DNA from 3 places in the Paenibacillus sp. OK060 genome. Region 3 is predicted to be linked to each of the others. Evidence: riboswitches for the same ligand, from Rfam matches in the RefSeq annotation. Region 3 holds a riboswitch; each other region holds the start of a gene.
What was found. Region 3 has a riboswitch for cyclic di-AMP ahead of BLS14_RS30915 (3D domain-containing protein). Riboswitches for the same ligand answer to the same signal wherever they lie in the genome.
Positions count from the first base shown of each region.

Region 1: another riboswitch for cyclic di-AMP. It lies ahead of BLS14_RS17815 (HAD family hydrolase); the one in region 3 lies ahead of BLS14_RS30915 (3D domain-containing protein).
Region 2: another riboswitch for cyclic di-AMP. It lies ahead of BLS14_RS00560 (C40 family peptidase); the one in region 3 lies ahead of BLS14_RS30915 (3D domain-containing protein).

Region 1 is NZ_FNFR01000004.1:581,420-586,606, reverse strand. Features, by position in the region: gene BLS14_RS17825 (Nramp family divalent metal transporter) at 1-1,009, shown strand, start outside; gene BLS14_RS17820 (HAD family hydrolase) at 1,150-1,842, opposite strand; gene BLS14_RS17815 (HAD family hydrolase) at 2,008-2,403, opposite strand; cyclic di-AMP (ydaO/yuaA leader) riboswitch at 2,524-2,699, opposite strand; gene BLS14_RS17810 (glutathione peroxidase) at 3,067-3,543, shown strand; partial or broken gene BLS14_RS33585 (hypothetical protein) at 3,522-3,587, opposite strand; tRNA gene BLS14_RS17800 (tRNA-Leu) at 3,694-3,776, opposite strand; gene BLS14_RS17795 (urease accessory protein UreF) at 4,197-4,898, shown strand; gene BLS14_RS17790 (hypothetical protein) at 5,176-5,187, shown strand, end outside.
Region 2 is NZ_FNFR01000001.1:107,770-112,956, reverse strand. Features, by position in the region: tRNA gene BLS14_RS00570 (tRNA-Leu) at 39-122, opposite strand; gene pelA (pectate lyase) at 241-1,200, opposite strand; cyclic di-AMP (ydaO/yuaA leader) riboswitch at 1,614-1,745, shown strand; gene BLS14_RS00560 (C40 family peptidase) at 1,751-2,215, shown strand; gene BLS14_RS00555 (carboxymuconolactone decarboxylase family protein) at 2,320-2,649, opposite strand; gene BLS14_RS00550 (hypothetical protein) at 2,767-2,985, opposite strand; gene BLS14_RS00545 (hypothetical protein) at 3,109-3,438, opposite strand; gene BLS14_RS00540 (xanthine phosphoribosyltransferase) at 3,537-4,118, opposite strand; gene BLS14_RS00535 (YkvI family membrane protein) at 4,323-5,187, shown strand, end outside.
Region 3 is NZ_FNFR01000015.1:49,603-54,789, reverse strand. Features, by position in the region: gene BLS14_RS30925 (HD domain-containing protein) at 1-272, shown strand, start outside; gene BLS14_RS30920 (TatD family hydrolase) at 601-1,371, shown strand; cyclic di-AMP (ydaO/yuaA leader) riboswitch at 1,613-1,866, shown strand; gene BLS14_RS30915 (3D domain-containing protein) at 2,140-3,324, shown strand; gene rnmV (ribonuclease M5) at 3,481-4,026, shown strand; gene rsmA (16S rRNA (adenine(1518)-N(6)/adenine(1519)-N(6))-dimethyltransferase RsmA) at 4,031-4,933, shown strand; gene yabG (sporulation peptidase YabG) at 4,993-5,187, shown strand, end outside.

The DNA of each region.
Region 1 (5,187 bases), on a different contig from region 3:
CATGCCTGTTGTGATCGTATTATGGATTTTGTGTGAGCTTGCGATTGCAGCCACTGACCTTGCCGAGGTTATTGGTTCAGCCATCGCGCTCAAGCTGCTGTTCAACATCCCCATGTTATACGGCGTCATTATTACCGCTGTCGATGTACTGGTCATTCTTTTGCTGCAAAATAAAGGCTTTCGCGCATTGGAATCCCTCGTAATTGTACTAATGGCTACCATCGCCCTCTGCTTCGGGATTGACCTGTTTCTCGCTAAACCAGATATGGGTGGCGTCATGCATGGTTTCGTACCGAATGTCGAGATTTTGCAAAATCCGGCTATGCTCTACATCGCCATCGGGATTATCGGCGCAACCGTCATGCCCCATAATCTGTATCTGCATTCTTCCATTGTGCAGACCCGTCAGATTGAACAGACACCAAAAGGAAAAAAAGAAGCGATTCTGTATTCCACCATGGATTCAACCATCGCTTTAACGCTAGCTCTGTTCATTAATGCAGCCATCCTGATTGTGTCTGCTGCCGTGTTTCATAGTGCGGGTATGACCCAGGTGGCGGAAATTACAGATGCTTACCATCTGTTGACACCTCTGCTGGGAACCACCATCGCTAGCATCCTGTTCGGTGTAGCCCTGCTGGCTTCAGGCCAAAACTCAACACTCACCGGCACGTTGTCCGGACAGATTGTAATGGAAGGCTTCCTGAACATTCGTATTCCAGCGTGGCTTCGTCGACTGGTTACACGTCTGATCGCTATCATCCCGGCCGTCATCGTAACAGCCATTGCTGGAGAGCACGGAACAGAAGAACTGTTGATTCTTAGCCAGGTTGTGCTGTCTCTGCAGCTACCCTTTGCCGTCATTCCGCTGGTAATGTTTACGAGTGACAAAAAAAGCATGGGGGCTTTTGCCAACAAGCTGTGGCTCAAAATCATCTCCTGGATCATTGCCGGAATTATCGTTGTCCTGAATGTGTATCTGATTATCCAGACCATTCTGTTGTTCTAGGTTAAACGGAATTACGCCGTATTTTGTCTAACTCAAAAAGGCTGATCAACTCAAGTAACGTACCCCTTGAGACGATCAGCCTTTTATATGTTAGAGCAGCAGCCTAATTATACCGAATAGTTCATAAATACTGCTCTTATTTAGTTGTCTGAATTTTGAGTTACCATTAACAAAGGAAGAAGTTCCTCCAGTGATTCAATAGTCCAGTCTGGACGCTCTGCATCCGCAAGCTCCGGCTGGAATCTGCCATAACCCTGCAAAATCCGGATCGTGTGCATACCCAGCTTCTTAGCCGGAATAATATCATTATCAATCCTGTCGCCGATCATGACCGCTTCCTCAGGTTTGCATCCCGCCTGTTTCAACGCTACAGCATACAATTCAGGATCAGGCTTGGACACTCCTTCTTCAGCCGAACAGGCCAGCACATCCACATACTTGCGCAAGCCGTAGCTATCCAGCCGATTTTCCGTCCCCGGACTCTGATTGGCAATGATACCAATCTTATAGTTTTGCGACAACGTCTGGAGAACAGCGTCGGCTGACGCGAAGGGGCGCTCAAGCTCTTTGCGGAACTTCAGCTTCTCCTGTATCTGTTCCCGGTGCCCCTCGTCGCTGATAAGGGTACGAATAGCCAATTTCATCGGCCATTGCTCGTAATTTCGGTAGGAGGCGGCAAATAGTTCTCGCACCGTCTGCATCTCCACCTGATAACCAAGCGCACAAGCTTCACGAACGAACTGACCGATAATATCATCTACCGGCTCCCATTCGTCCACGAGCGTATCCCCCACATCAAAGAACAACCATTGTATTCCACGTACATCCGGCACGCCTATTCCTCCTCGTTAGCCACAGGAAATCCATATCCCTATTTCCCAAACCATAAAAAAGAAGACCCACCAACATGCATGAGTCTCCTCAAGTTTCCGTTTATTTATGATTTCAATTATAACAGGCAGCTGACACTGGATCAATCACAGGAATAGTACTAGCCACTAGCCATTCAGTAGAAACCCAACTTCCCCATTCAAGGAATATACAATACGGTCTGCTCCCATTCCCCGATAGATCCCTTTGGGGTGGCTTTGTTCCGTAATGACACACAGGGACTTGGATGTCCAGGAGCGGCAGATCTGTAAATATCGACAGGTCAGGTTTAGGCTATTTTCAAAAATAAAAACATTGCCGACACTACCTTGCGGCAAAAACCATTTCTGAGCAGCAGCTGTGTTCATGCGAATGACATGCTCCACACCAATCCTCCGGAGCCTGCGCTCTTCCCCTGCACTGTTGGTCAGAACGGCAAACGGCATTTTTTTGTACATCAGCAATTTGATAAATTTACGTCCTGCTTCATTTGGAGCAGTCACTAAGATCATCTCTTTATCCATCATTCGTTCCTCCCTTGGCGTGAAAAGACAACAAAAAAGAAGCGTGGGGGACCAAGGCCTCCCGGACGCTTCTTCAATAATCCATAGCAAAAAGACACTATGAACCAGCGTACGGCTTGTTGCCTCTCCCTTTAACGCTTACGAGGTTAGCTGACGGATTCGGGCGCGAGAGTCGCCCTATTTCCGGCTGTCACCGGAAAATTCACCCCATGGATGCCTACTGTCCTGGACAGTTCATCCTGTTGGTTCCCCCGTTTCCCACCCATGAATGAATGGAAACTCAGCGATTAAAACATCGTTCTTTTATAATCATTAATCAGAGCGATATTATCGTTTGTTTCGTTTTTCATGTAAAATTTAATTTAAATTGGAATTACGATATGAATCATACACCCGTGCCATATTGGTGTAAAGTCTGCGCAGATCACCGAATCGACGGATTTTTGCCATTTCACATCAATAATAGCGCTTACAACGTATCCATTCTCTACCCATCTCATCAAAGCTCTCTAATTCTCTCTTTAGCGAAATTCAGGTAGCAAATCAGTCACAGATCATACACGACAGCTTCAAATTGAGTTAAAAAAGCAATATTAATTTTGCATTATTTAATTGTAATCAATATAATAGAAGAAAGAAGAATATGAAATGGAGGCGATTTTCATGTCAGTCTACGACTACAAAGTAAACACCCTTCGCGGTCAGGAAGTTGAAATGTCCAACTATCGTGACAAAGTACTGCTTATCGTGAATACAGCAAGCCAATGCGGCCTCACACCTCAATTCAAAGGTCTGCAAGAGCTTCAGGATAAGTTTAAAGACTCCCCATTCGAAGTTCTTGGTTTTCCAAGCAACCAGTTTGCACAGGAAAAAGGCTCTTCTGATGATATTGCCGAGTTCTGCCAGATGAACTATGGTGTTAGCTTCCCGATGTTTGAGAAGATCGATGTGAATGGTTCAAGCGCTCACCCTCTTTTCCAGCACCTTACCAAAGAAGCGCCAGGCGTACTCGGCTCCAAAGCCATCAAATGGAACTTCACCAAATTCCTTGTGGATCAGAACGGACGTGTTCTGAAACGGTATGCTCCCAAAACAACACCTGATAAAATTGAAGCGGACATCAAAGAATTGCTTAAATAACAAGTAAAGGCCATCCGACCCCAGCAGACAGAATGAGCATGCATTCAGGGGAAACGGGTGACCTTTTTTTGTCTGGCCCATCTGTACTGTAAATAAAACAAAAAAAAGAAGCTTCCCATACGGGAAGCTTCTTTTTTATCGTTCTTATGATGCGGTCGAGAGGACTCGAACCTCCACGGGTATACACCCACTACCCCCTCAAGATAGCGTGTCTGCCATTCCACCACGACCGCATGTCGTAAATAATCGGCAACAAAATTGATTATACCCGGTTCATGTTTAAAAGTAAAGCATTTTTCTTAATATCATTTTAACTGCGCTTTTCCTTCCATAAATCGTATAATCTCGTCATTTTCTCCTACGAAGTGCATATGATTAAATTTAATCCCGTTTGTATACCCGATTAGGCCGATCACTCTACTTTATTTGTATTACCATCCTTCATATCCCTTAGTATAAAGTAACTCATAAAGTTATATAAAATAACACTAAATAGATTTAATATTCAAAAAACAAAGAAACTATTGACAAAAAGCGGATATTTATGTGAATATATATATCATATAATTCGGATTTACAAACATAAAGCGAACCAAAAAGGAGTATAAATGTTATTTAACATAACATTTAACGAACGTAGGAGGCGAAAGATTGTGAACCGTGGGAATAAGCTGCTCGATTATGTCAAACTGCTTGATTCCTCTATCCAGGTCGGAGGGTTCACCCATTCCTTCGGTATGGATGCCCATATCGCTGAAGGTACCATTCGTAGTGTTGAAGATCTCGAATCATTCATGCGCTGTCAATTGCATCCCAGCATCGTGCGTCTGGAAGGTATGGCGATTAAAGGCATATACACCGCCGCAGATCACAAGGACGCATGGCGTACAGCCCTCATCGACAAACTCGTTCATGTCCAGCGCACCCCAGTCAATCTTAGAGAACATGCCTCCATTATGGGCAAACGACTAATTAAGCTAGCTCGCGCACTACACCCCTGGATTGATTTTAGCCATCTCGAACAAACGCTGGCTAAGTATGAATCTGTTGGCTGTCTCCCCACTGTTCACGCCTGGATTAACCACCACCTCGAAATCCCTGTCGAGGAGGCGGTCCTTGGTTATCTGCATTCAGCCATGAGTGCCTGCATAACCGAAGCCTCCAAAGTGATTCCCCTTAACACCGATACAACCCAGGACCTGCTGGTTCGCCTGGCCGCAGACCTGGAGCATGAATGGGATACCGTCAGCGCCTCCGCTGCGGATGGACCGGTACAACCGACCTCATTGTCCATGAAAACGTTGTTTCCAAGCTTTCACATGCTTGGAGCAGGGCTTCACGCATACAGAGCCTAATTCCCATCCCCTTTTTCTTCACACAACCCACCTCCTCACACAGTAAAATATAAAAAAACACGCCGCAACCTCATTGCTGGCGTGTTTTTTATGTCATTTATTTTGTCTATTTAACGCATTTACGCCATTTAACACATTAAAATACACTTATTTCCGTCTTTTTTAATTGTTAGATGACGCAAATGCGTATATAATAAAACATACAGCTCGCATATCTATATATTTTACACCAAGAATAACCAGCTGAACACTACATTCCAACGAGGGGTGAACCCTTTTGAACAAAAAG
Region 2 (5,187 bases), on a different contig from region 3:
CAATGCCATTCTAGGAACCTTTTTAGTGTTACATATGATGCGGTCGAGAGGACTCGAACCTCCACGGGGGTTAGCCCACACGGACCTGAACCGTGCGCGTCTGCCAATTCCGCCACGACCGCGTATGTCTTATCTCCGAGAAATTATATCGCGGCGACAAGAGATAATATATCATGTGCAGGTAATTAGTGTCAACAAAAAAAATATAATTTCGCCTTCAATGATAAAGCTTTTTATAAATTATATCTTTGAAGGCCAGTTGCCATACCAGGCATACCCGCCTCTTCTTTCCTTATCGATATCGCTGAGTTTGTATTTCACAACCCCATCACGTCCTACGAAGATCGGTTTATCCGTTCCAATTTCGTAAAAACGTGCCCAAATTGGCGATGCACCTGAATCAGCTACGAGTTTGCTATCTCCGTTTTCTCTGACATACTTGTATCCTGTAATTTTCACGTTGTTGAACCAGGCTTCTGCCGCTTGAATGGAAGCCTTAATTTTCGAGTTCGACGGTCTTGTTTTCAAAAACTTTACAATCGTACTGCTCTCTCCAGCACTTAGAGAAGGCACTTCATATATCCTTGCTCCTGCAGGTTTTAGGGAGCTGGAATCATGCTGCTGTCCCCATGCAGTCAGTTTACCATTTGCTACAACCTGTGTATTGAGAATAGCATCTACACCTTTGGCAACTGATTTTTTACTGCGATCCGCAAGAGAGCTGTCGATGAATGAGAAATCACCTTTACGTGCACCTACTTCATCCAGCATGTACATGACATTAATCATGGCATCGTCGTTGAAGGTAATGTGTTTGTGATAGCCTGAGCTCTGGTATACTTGTGGCCATCCTCCATTGGAGTACTGCATATTTAACAAAAAGTTGATTCCTTTGATGGCAGCAGCCGAATATCGCGGATCATTTGTCTTTTTAAATTCCTTGGCTAATCTTCTAATTTCTGAGTATGTAGCTTTATTATCAATCGTAGATTTGGCCCACTCACCACTTGTTTCTTTGTAATCCTTCTTCCATCCCCCGTCAGGACGTTGATTCTTCAAAATATCTGAGATACTTGCTGTCGTTCCAGATGCGTCTGCAGCAGATACCTTAGCAGCAGGCTGAAATACCATTCCGACAACAGAGAAAATCATTGTACATGCCATTACCAAAGATGCAAACCTTGCTTGTGCCTTCAACATCGTTTAGAACACTCCCCAATTCATTTTCTGCAAACTGTTTTCCTTGAGCGTCTCCCCTCCTTATATTTGTTTTTAAACTCAAACTATTTCTTTTCATCCAATAAGTGGATTATACAAAAAGAATTCTATGCAAAACAATGAATTTTGTCAATAATTGCAACAATATGTAACAAATTCTTTGTCTTAACCTATAGGTATCGTCTAATCGAAATGTGAGAAAGCCAATAAATTATCCAATTTTTCTCCATTTGAAACAGTAGTTACTTTTTTGTCATCTATTAAAACCCAATATTCGAGTTATTTCTACATAAATAGCGATAATTCCGTTAACATTGAGATGATAAGAAGTGTTCAAAATCGGTTTGACATTTTCGCATTTATGCAATATAGTTTCAAAAGGTTACAAAAACTTAATTATTCATTTGCCGAGTTTCATGTTTGAAAACGGGGGAACCATTTTGGGTGAATTATTCTTATACATAGGAAATATAGGGAACCTTCTACCGAACCCTTAGCTAACTCCGTAGGCATCGAAGGGAGAACAAAAATTTTGAAAAAGCTTATCATCTCCATTTTTGGAGCAGCAGTTCTATTTACATCCGGTGCAGCAAGCACAGAGGCAAGCAGTATTAACACCGTCGTTAACAACATGACTGGCATACCTTACAAATGGGGCGGCACAACAATGGCCGGATTTGATTGCTCTGGATTTATGAGATATATTTTCAACAAATATAGCATTGAATTACCACGCACTTCCCAGCAACAAGCTAAGGCCGGAACTCCGGTATCCAAAGCTAATCTGCGTACTGGTGACATGGTATTCTTTAATACGATGGGCAATGGCATTTCACATACAGGTGTATATATCGGGGGCGGACAGTTCGCTCATGCTTCAAGCAGCAAGGGTGTCAGCATCACACAATTATCCAATCCTTACTTCAACGATCGTTACGTAACAGCACGCCGGGTAACAGGACAATTTATGTATAACAAAATGCTGGGTAAAATATAAGTTTGATTTGATATAGCGCAAAGAGGAGGCTCCGGGTGAATCCGGGACCTCCTCTTTGTTTGGGGCTTTTGTTTACAAATCCGGTGTGCTGTAGACTTCTATACTTAATGTAAAGCCTTCTGTACTCTCATTGCACCCTGAGACAGCGCATGGCCTCCGCCTACCGCTCCAGCCACAGCAACCGTCTCCATAATCTCCTGATCGGTCGCTCCTTTGGCACGTGCCTCTTCCACATGGTAAAACGTACATACCTCATTGTTCGCAAACAGTCCAATACCCAGCGCAATCAGCTGTTTGGTCTTGGCATCAATCGCCCCTGCCTGAAAGCATTCTCCAGTGAACTCATGATAAGACTTCACCACTGCTGGTAGCACATCGCTTAATTCACCAATCTGATCTTTATAGGCATGAACCTTATCATTCATCAGTGTCATGGTTACCGCACATCCTCTCGGCTGATATGTTACAAGCTCTCACTGTACCTATCTTCTCTCCCGAGAGGTGTAATTATGCCAAAACATCCATGGTAAATGAACCTAAATAGGCATGTCCTATTCTTCGAGCAGGCTCTCGCGTGGTTCGCTGAACAATTGATATCGGTAATTCCGATCAAGCTTGACCACACGACGATTCTGACGGCGAATGAGTACCTGCTCCCCGTCCCAAGCCACTACAATACCTGTCACATCATTGGACTGAATCTCGTCCCGTACTACCCTTACTTTTTCACCCGATAAACGCAGTGCATCCAATTGTGCATCACTGATCATATTTATGGCGCCTACTTTCCCAAAAAAATTATTTACAAAAAGAGACCTAAATGAAAAGTCATTTAGGTCTCACGTGACTGTATTGGACTGTCATGTCATTCGAAAGTATGTCCCGACTGAAAGTTACCGCTGCGCGTGCTCCTTGCTGTCGTTCTTCTCAAACCAAAAATCAAGCACTTTGGCGGACATCACACGTTCTTCAAGGTACTCCACTTGATGCGGTGTAAATTGTTCTTTCCAAGCGAAGGACAACTCTTCGCACAAGCCTACAATCGTCAGCAATTCTGACCAGGCAACGTAGCGTTTGTACCAGAAAAATTGAGGATGTTCAATCATATAGGGATAAAGGTCATCGAATTCCGTATGTTTACAATCCAGGGCACGCTCAAAATGTACTTTCGATTCCGCCAGCTTATCAATAAAAAATTGTTCTGTTGCCGGTTGGTTACCCATGGTGTTGCCTCCTCTCCCTAACATAACCCCATTATAAATGAAATCAGCGGTCATGCAAAGGCATTGTTATAAAAATAGGCACTTTTTCCTTTAAAAAGTCACAATTCGTTATCGTCAAATTGCACGGTGCCATCGTTCAGTGAACGAATGCGCACCAACGCTTCAACCGGGATACCCTGCTCACGAATAGTGCGCGCTCCGGCCTGAAAACATTTTTCGACCACGACACCGAATCCGACCAGTTCCGCACCCGAACGTTCGATAATTTTGATGACACCACGAGCGGCATCGCCATTCGCAATGATATCGTCAATAAACAAAATACGGTCATTCTCATGAATATATTCACGGGACACCATAATATCTGTTACGATCCCTTTCGTAAAAGAAGGTACTCTTTCACAGTAGGCGTCGGGGTCAGCCAAAAGTGTTTTTTTGCGACGGGCAAATACCAGAGGAACACCCAGTTCATGTGCGGCAGCAAAGGCGACCGGAATCCCGGAAGACTCCACTGTAATGACCCGAGTTACACCACTCTCACGAAAACGAGCGGCAAATTCACGTCCCATTTCCATCGTCAATGCAGGATCAATCTGGTGATTCAGCAGACCATCCAGCTTCAGCACCTGATCTGACATGACTACACCTTCTTGTAAAATTCGTTGTTTCAATACTTCCATAATTTGACCTCCCAAGCCTATCCTATGACGTAAAAGTATCATAGATCCGGCTATCAGTTCAAGCGAAATTGCCTTTGCTCTTGTCCAGAGCATAGAAATGACCCTATGTCACACTTCAATTGTCATGACTTTGATGGGTCAAGCATACCTTGTACCATGGCACCCGCATGTCCAAACTATTCAGGGGCCTGAGAGGGGAAACGCATGAAACAGGCATTTCGGGTGCTGCAGATCGCATTTACATACATTGGAACGGTAGTAGGAGCCGGCTTTGCAACAGGACAGGAGATATTGCAGTTTTTTACCCAGTATGGCAAATGGGCCACCATTACCATTGGCTTATCGACCATGCTCTTTGTCTGGTTAGGTACAAAAATGATGCTGATTGCCCATGATACCGGCTCGCGCTCATACGAAGATCTCAACAAGCATCTATTCGGTCATAAAGCAGGAAACTGGATTACCTGGGTTACTCTTCTTATTCTCATCGGAGTAAACAGTGTCATGCTGGCCGGAGCAGGGTCGGTCTTTGTAGAGCATCTGGGGCTTCATTACCAGACCGGACTGATTGTTACCCTTATCGGTACATATCTGCTGCTTGGACGGGGCATTCAGGCTATTCTGCAAATGAACAGTATCGTAGTGCCAATGATGCTCCTGCTCTCTCTGCTTATGATCACCAGCACCATACATCATCCCGGCGCAAACCGATTTATTACATTAACCACGGACAGCAATCCAATCCAGGTCTGGTTATCTCCTCTGTTGTATACTTCATTCAACCTGGCACTTGCCCAAGCTGTTCTTGTTCCGGTGGGGAATCAGATTCGCAGCCGAAAGGTACTGAAATGGGGCGGCGTTCTGGGCGGGATTGGTGTAGGATTCATGCTTATGGCAGCCCACTTCGCCATGTCAGCCCAGATGCCTGGCATCACGCAATTTGAAATTCCAATGGGCAGCATTGCCTTTCAACTTGGATGGGTAGTCCAGTCTATCTATGTATCCCTGATTTTTATGGAAATCTTCAGTACATTTGTAGCCGATATTTATGGAATGACCCTCCAACTCA
Region 3 (5,187 bases):
CTGTAGCCGGTCTCAATCCCGAGTATGATCTAGAAATTGATTTTCCAACGGATAATCCGTATGATGTGTTTCGTCCGGATGAATCCACGGACAAGCAGATTTTGCTGCTTGATCGGCAAGACAAGTTACATGAGTTGTCAGAGGTGTCCGACATTGTCCGTTCAATCAGTGGTCTTCATCGCGGAAAACATCATTTGTATTATCCGCAGAATAAGGTGGATGCGATTGTTCATGAATTACCGTCCCATATACGCCCCTATTTCTCCCATTAAATGATGCGCAATGCTGTTCAAGAATCATGATGTAAAAAAGCTTTCGAAAAGAGCTATTTTTCATGATACAGTAATCTGCTTTAATGGAGAGTACATGTAGATCGACATAATTTTGTAATCAAAGTAATTAGAATACAACCCGATTGCCTAAAAATGAGCACATATAGATATGAAGGAACTTGTTCGTTCTACATGTTGTGCTCAACAAACAATGAAAGAAATATAAAAAAAACATGATCCAATTTAGTAATAGTTATGTTCTGGTTAAGACTGCAGGATGGATTAAATAGAGATAGTCGTTTATTCGACATGAAGGGAGAAATACAGCATGATGTTGTTCGACACACATACACACCTGGATGCACCACAATTCGACGAGGACCGCGAGGAAATGATTCAGCGTGCTGTGGATGCAGGCGTTGGTCGCATGATTAATGTGGGCTTTAACCGGGAGACCATTCCAACCACGATGAAGCTGGCTGAAACCTATGATTTTATATATGCTGCCGTAGGCTGGCACCCAGTGGATGCAATCACAATGCAAGAGGGTGATATGGAATGGATTGCATCTTTATGCAAGCATGAAAAAGTGGTAGCCATCGGTGAAATTGGTCTAGACTATTACTGGGACACTTCACCGAAAGAGGTTCAACATCGCGTATTACGACAACAGATTGGTCTTGCCCGTGAGTTGAATATGCCGATTGTCATTCACAACCGGGATGCGCATGAGGATATTGTAAAGATTCTGCGTGAAGAGAAAGCTGGAGAAGTAGGCGGTGTCATGCATTCCTTCTCTGGCAGCTGGGAAACGGCGAAAATGTGTCTGGATTTAGGCTTTCATCTTTCCTTCGGAGGGCCAATCACGTTCAAAAATGCAAAGCAGCCCAAAGAGGTACTTGAGAAGGTTCCTATGGACCGATTGTTCATCGAAACGGACGCTCCTTATTTGACACCGCACCCTTATCGTGGAAAACGAAATGAGACAGCGCATGTACGTCTGGTTGCAGAAGCAGCAGCGGAAATTAAAGGCATTTCGGTAGAGGGAATTGCAGCAATAACGACCAAAAATGCCATGGAACGATTTGGGATTCGTTAAAAGATCGAGCAAAACGGGTGAAAAAGTGAGTTAGGCGGAGTTAATTTGCTTTTTGATCCAAATAAATCAAGAATATTACAATATTTTAACCAAATATTTAGAAAAACGTACTTGAACAACGCTTTACAACATGCATAGAAACAGGATATCATCTTTTCAGTGAATTGTTGTGCGGAAAATTGGACAGATGTTCGGGGGATGAACAAAGGGACACTTTCCGATGAAACAACATTACTTTCATGAATCAGTCTCGCTGAGTCTCCGTTAACGGAGAGCGGGGGAACCAATAGGGCTTAAACATCGGTGTTTGCAGCCGATGCGCAACATGCACTGACCCAAAAGCAGCGTATGAATCTGCGAAGCCGTATTTGATTTCTTCTTTGGGTCTCGGGGTGAATTCAAGGGCGTCCGCCATGAGCGGATGACCGGAGATAGGGCGGCTCTCTTTCGCCCGAACCCGACAGCTAACCTCGCAAGCGGAAAAAGAGAGGCAACCTCGTGCATGAATTTCCGATATTCAGAATCATTCGGAAGCCACGAAAGAGTTCCTCTTAAACTCTTTCTTTGGCTTTTTTGTTTTTGAATAAAAGAAATACTGTCATCATACGGTAAGTATTCAGGAGGATGACATCATGTTGCGAAGATTGATTCATGGTGCAGAACCGGATTATGTTGGTCCGATCTGTGTTCTGTAGAAAATTTGGTATAGTCGCGTCAAAGACATCATGCATTACTTTAGACGGCGAGGCTATGAAGGAGGACGGAGAAGTGGGCACATTCCAACCAGAAGAGACCCATGAGTCACGATCATCCAGTAAGTCTTTCGCGTTGCGGTGGAAGCATGAGAACTTGCGTCAAATGGCATTGATCGCGATTTTCTCAATTGCGCTTACAATCATGATCTTGTTAGTCGTTTACGGTCAGGCCGGGAAACAAATTTCACTGGTTATTGATGGCAAAGCTCAAGCGGTAGAGACTCGTACAGGAATGCTTCAGGAAATGCTGGAGGAGCAGTCAATCACAGTCAGCCCTCACGATCAGGTATCCATGCCCTTGAATGGGGCGATCACAGATGGAGACCGCATCGTTATTGAGCGGGCCGTTCCAGTTAATATTACGGCAGACGGGGACACCAAGACTCTGTATACAACCGATTCATCGGTAAAAGATGCGATTAAAAAATCAGGTATTCAAATTGCAAGTGAAGACAAAGTATATCCGGCGCTTGGAACCACTATTGAAGCGGATATGAAAATCCGTGTAGTGCGGGTAACAAAGCGTACGGTGGAAGTGGAACATCCGATTGCTTATAAAGTGATCAAAACGGCTGACCCTAGCTTGTACAAAGGCGACAATCGTGTCGTTGTGAGCGGTAAAGAAGGCACACTTGTACAGCATATTGAAAAAGTGTTTCAGGATGGAGAATTGGTCTCCAAAAAAATGGTGGGTAAATCGGTCGCAACGAATCGCGTCGATAAAGTGATTGCCATTGGTACCAAAGCCAAACCTGTTGTGAAAGAGCCAGTGATTCAGACGGTATCGGCGCAGACTTCCACGACAAAAACAGCAACAACCACGAACTCGAAGAAAACCGCTGCTTCGGGCAGCAAAGTAATTACCGTCTCAGGCAGTTCTTTTAAATATTCAAAAGTCTTGAAAAATGTATCCATGACGGCATACTCTTCTGAAGAGCCTGGTATCGGCACAAAAACAGCTTCAGGTACTCGGGTAACTGAGGGACGTACCATTGCGGTTGATCCCAAAATCATTCCGATTGGCTGGTGGGTGTATATCGAGGGCCTTGGCTTCCGTCGTGCGGAAGACACAGGTGGTGCCATTAAAGGCAACAAAATTGATGTGTATTATGATAGTGTGAAGCATGCCCTGAACTTCGGACGGAAGAAAGGCAAGACGGTATATGTGATTGGTCCGGTGAAGCCGGAAGCGAACTAAAATCGTTTTACTTTGAAATGGGAATGCTATAAAATATAAGCATGAATGATTCATGCGGAATATGCGGCGGAGGGGTCTGAATTCAGTCTCCCCCGCCGTTTGGCAGAGAAGAGGGATATTCCTCTTCTTTTTGCGTTAGAAAGGAAGAAATGGAACATGATAAAAGAAGTGATCGTGGTAGAAGGCCGTGACGATACCGTAGCCATTCGACGTGCGGTTCAGGCAGATACGATCGAGACTGGTGGGTCCGCCATCAACCAGCGCATTCTAAAGCGGATCGCACTTGCTCAAGAGAGACGTGGTGTCATCGTACTGACAGACCCGGATCATGCTGGTGAACGTATTCGTAAAATCATCGCCAATAAAGTACCTGGTTGCAAGCATGCTTTCATTCCGGAGGCAGATGCTACGCGCAAAGGCGACATCGGAGTGGAGAACGCTTCACCGGAGGCGATTCGTCATGCATTAGCACGTGTACACACGTCATATGAAGGCGCACCAAGTTTGATCGATTGGGAGGATCTGATTGCGGCGGGACTGATTGTGCACCCACAGGCTGCTGCACGTCGTATGGAGATGGGCAATCTGCTGGGCATAGGTTATTGCAATGGCAAGCAGTTCCACAAGCGGTTGAGTGTATTCCAGATTACCCGGGAAGAGTTCTCCGAAGCATTATCGCAAATTGAACGTGAAGGATTGTGAGCGTATGAAAGGCATGGAAGAAACCGTAGAAATTGCAACACCCAAACGAACCAAAGAAATTATTCAAAGACACGGATTTTCATTCAAGAAGAGCTTAGGTCAGAACTTTCTGATCGATCAAAATATATTGAACAAAATTGTAAATGCAGCTGATTTGGACGAGTCCAAGGGCGCACTTGAGATCGGACCAGGGATCGGCGCACTCACAGAACGTCTGGCTCGGGTAGCCGGTCCTGTAACGGCTGTAGAGATTGATCAGCGATTGATCCCGATTCTGGGTGAAGTGATGCAGCCTTATCCAAACGTTCGTGTGCATCACGGGGATGTGCTGAAGCTGGATCTAGCTGAGTTGTTCCATACCGATTTTGGAACGGTAGATAAAGTGAGTGTTGTAGCCAATCTGCCTTATTATGTAACGACGCCAATCATGATGAAGCTGCTCGAAGAGAAGCTGCCTGTAGACAGCATTGTGGTCATGATCCAGAAGGAAGTGGCTGAACGCATGGCTGCTGCACCAGGATCAAAGGACTATGGCAGTTTGAGCATTGCGGTTCAGTACTACAGTATGCCGGAATTGGTATGTATTGTTCCGCCCACGGTCTTTATTCCGCAGCCTAATGTGGAATCGGCTGTAATTAAGTTAAAGGTGCGTGAACAACCACCGGTTGAAGTTCCCGACGAGGCACATTACTTCGAAGTCGTACAGGCTTCCTTTGCGCAGCGTAGAAAAACCATCTCCAATAATCTGAAAGCCCGTTTCTTCACGAAGGAGAACAGAGAACAGGCTGATCAGTTGTTGGAGCAGGCCGGTATTCAGCCTTCAAGACGGGGAGAAACATTGAGCCTGCAGGAGTATGCGACACTCAGTACCGTAATGTGGGAAGCTGGGGTACGATCAGCTCTGTAAAATTCGGATGAACCAATCCGGGTTTCTGCCCATACGATGGGGTAGAGGTGATTATGTTGATGAATATCGGAGACTTGGTCGTTCGAAAGTCATACGGTGGAGATGTGACTTTCCGGTTGGAAGGCCTCCAGTCGGACGGTGCCATCATTAAAGGGACCGAGTTCCGGCTGTTAGCCGATTCCCCTGTGGACGATTTGATACAGGTTCCTTATGAACCGCAGAGTGCGAAGACGAGGCAGGCCCATGTGAAGGCA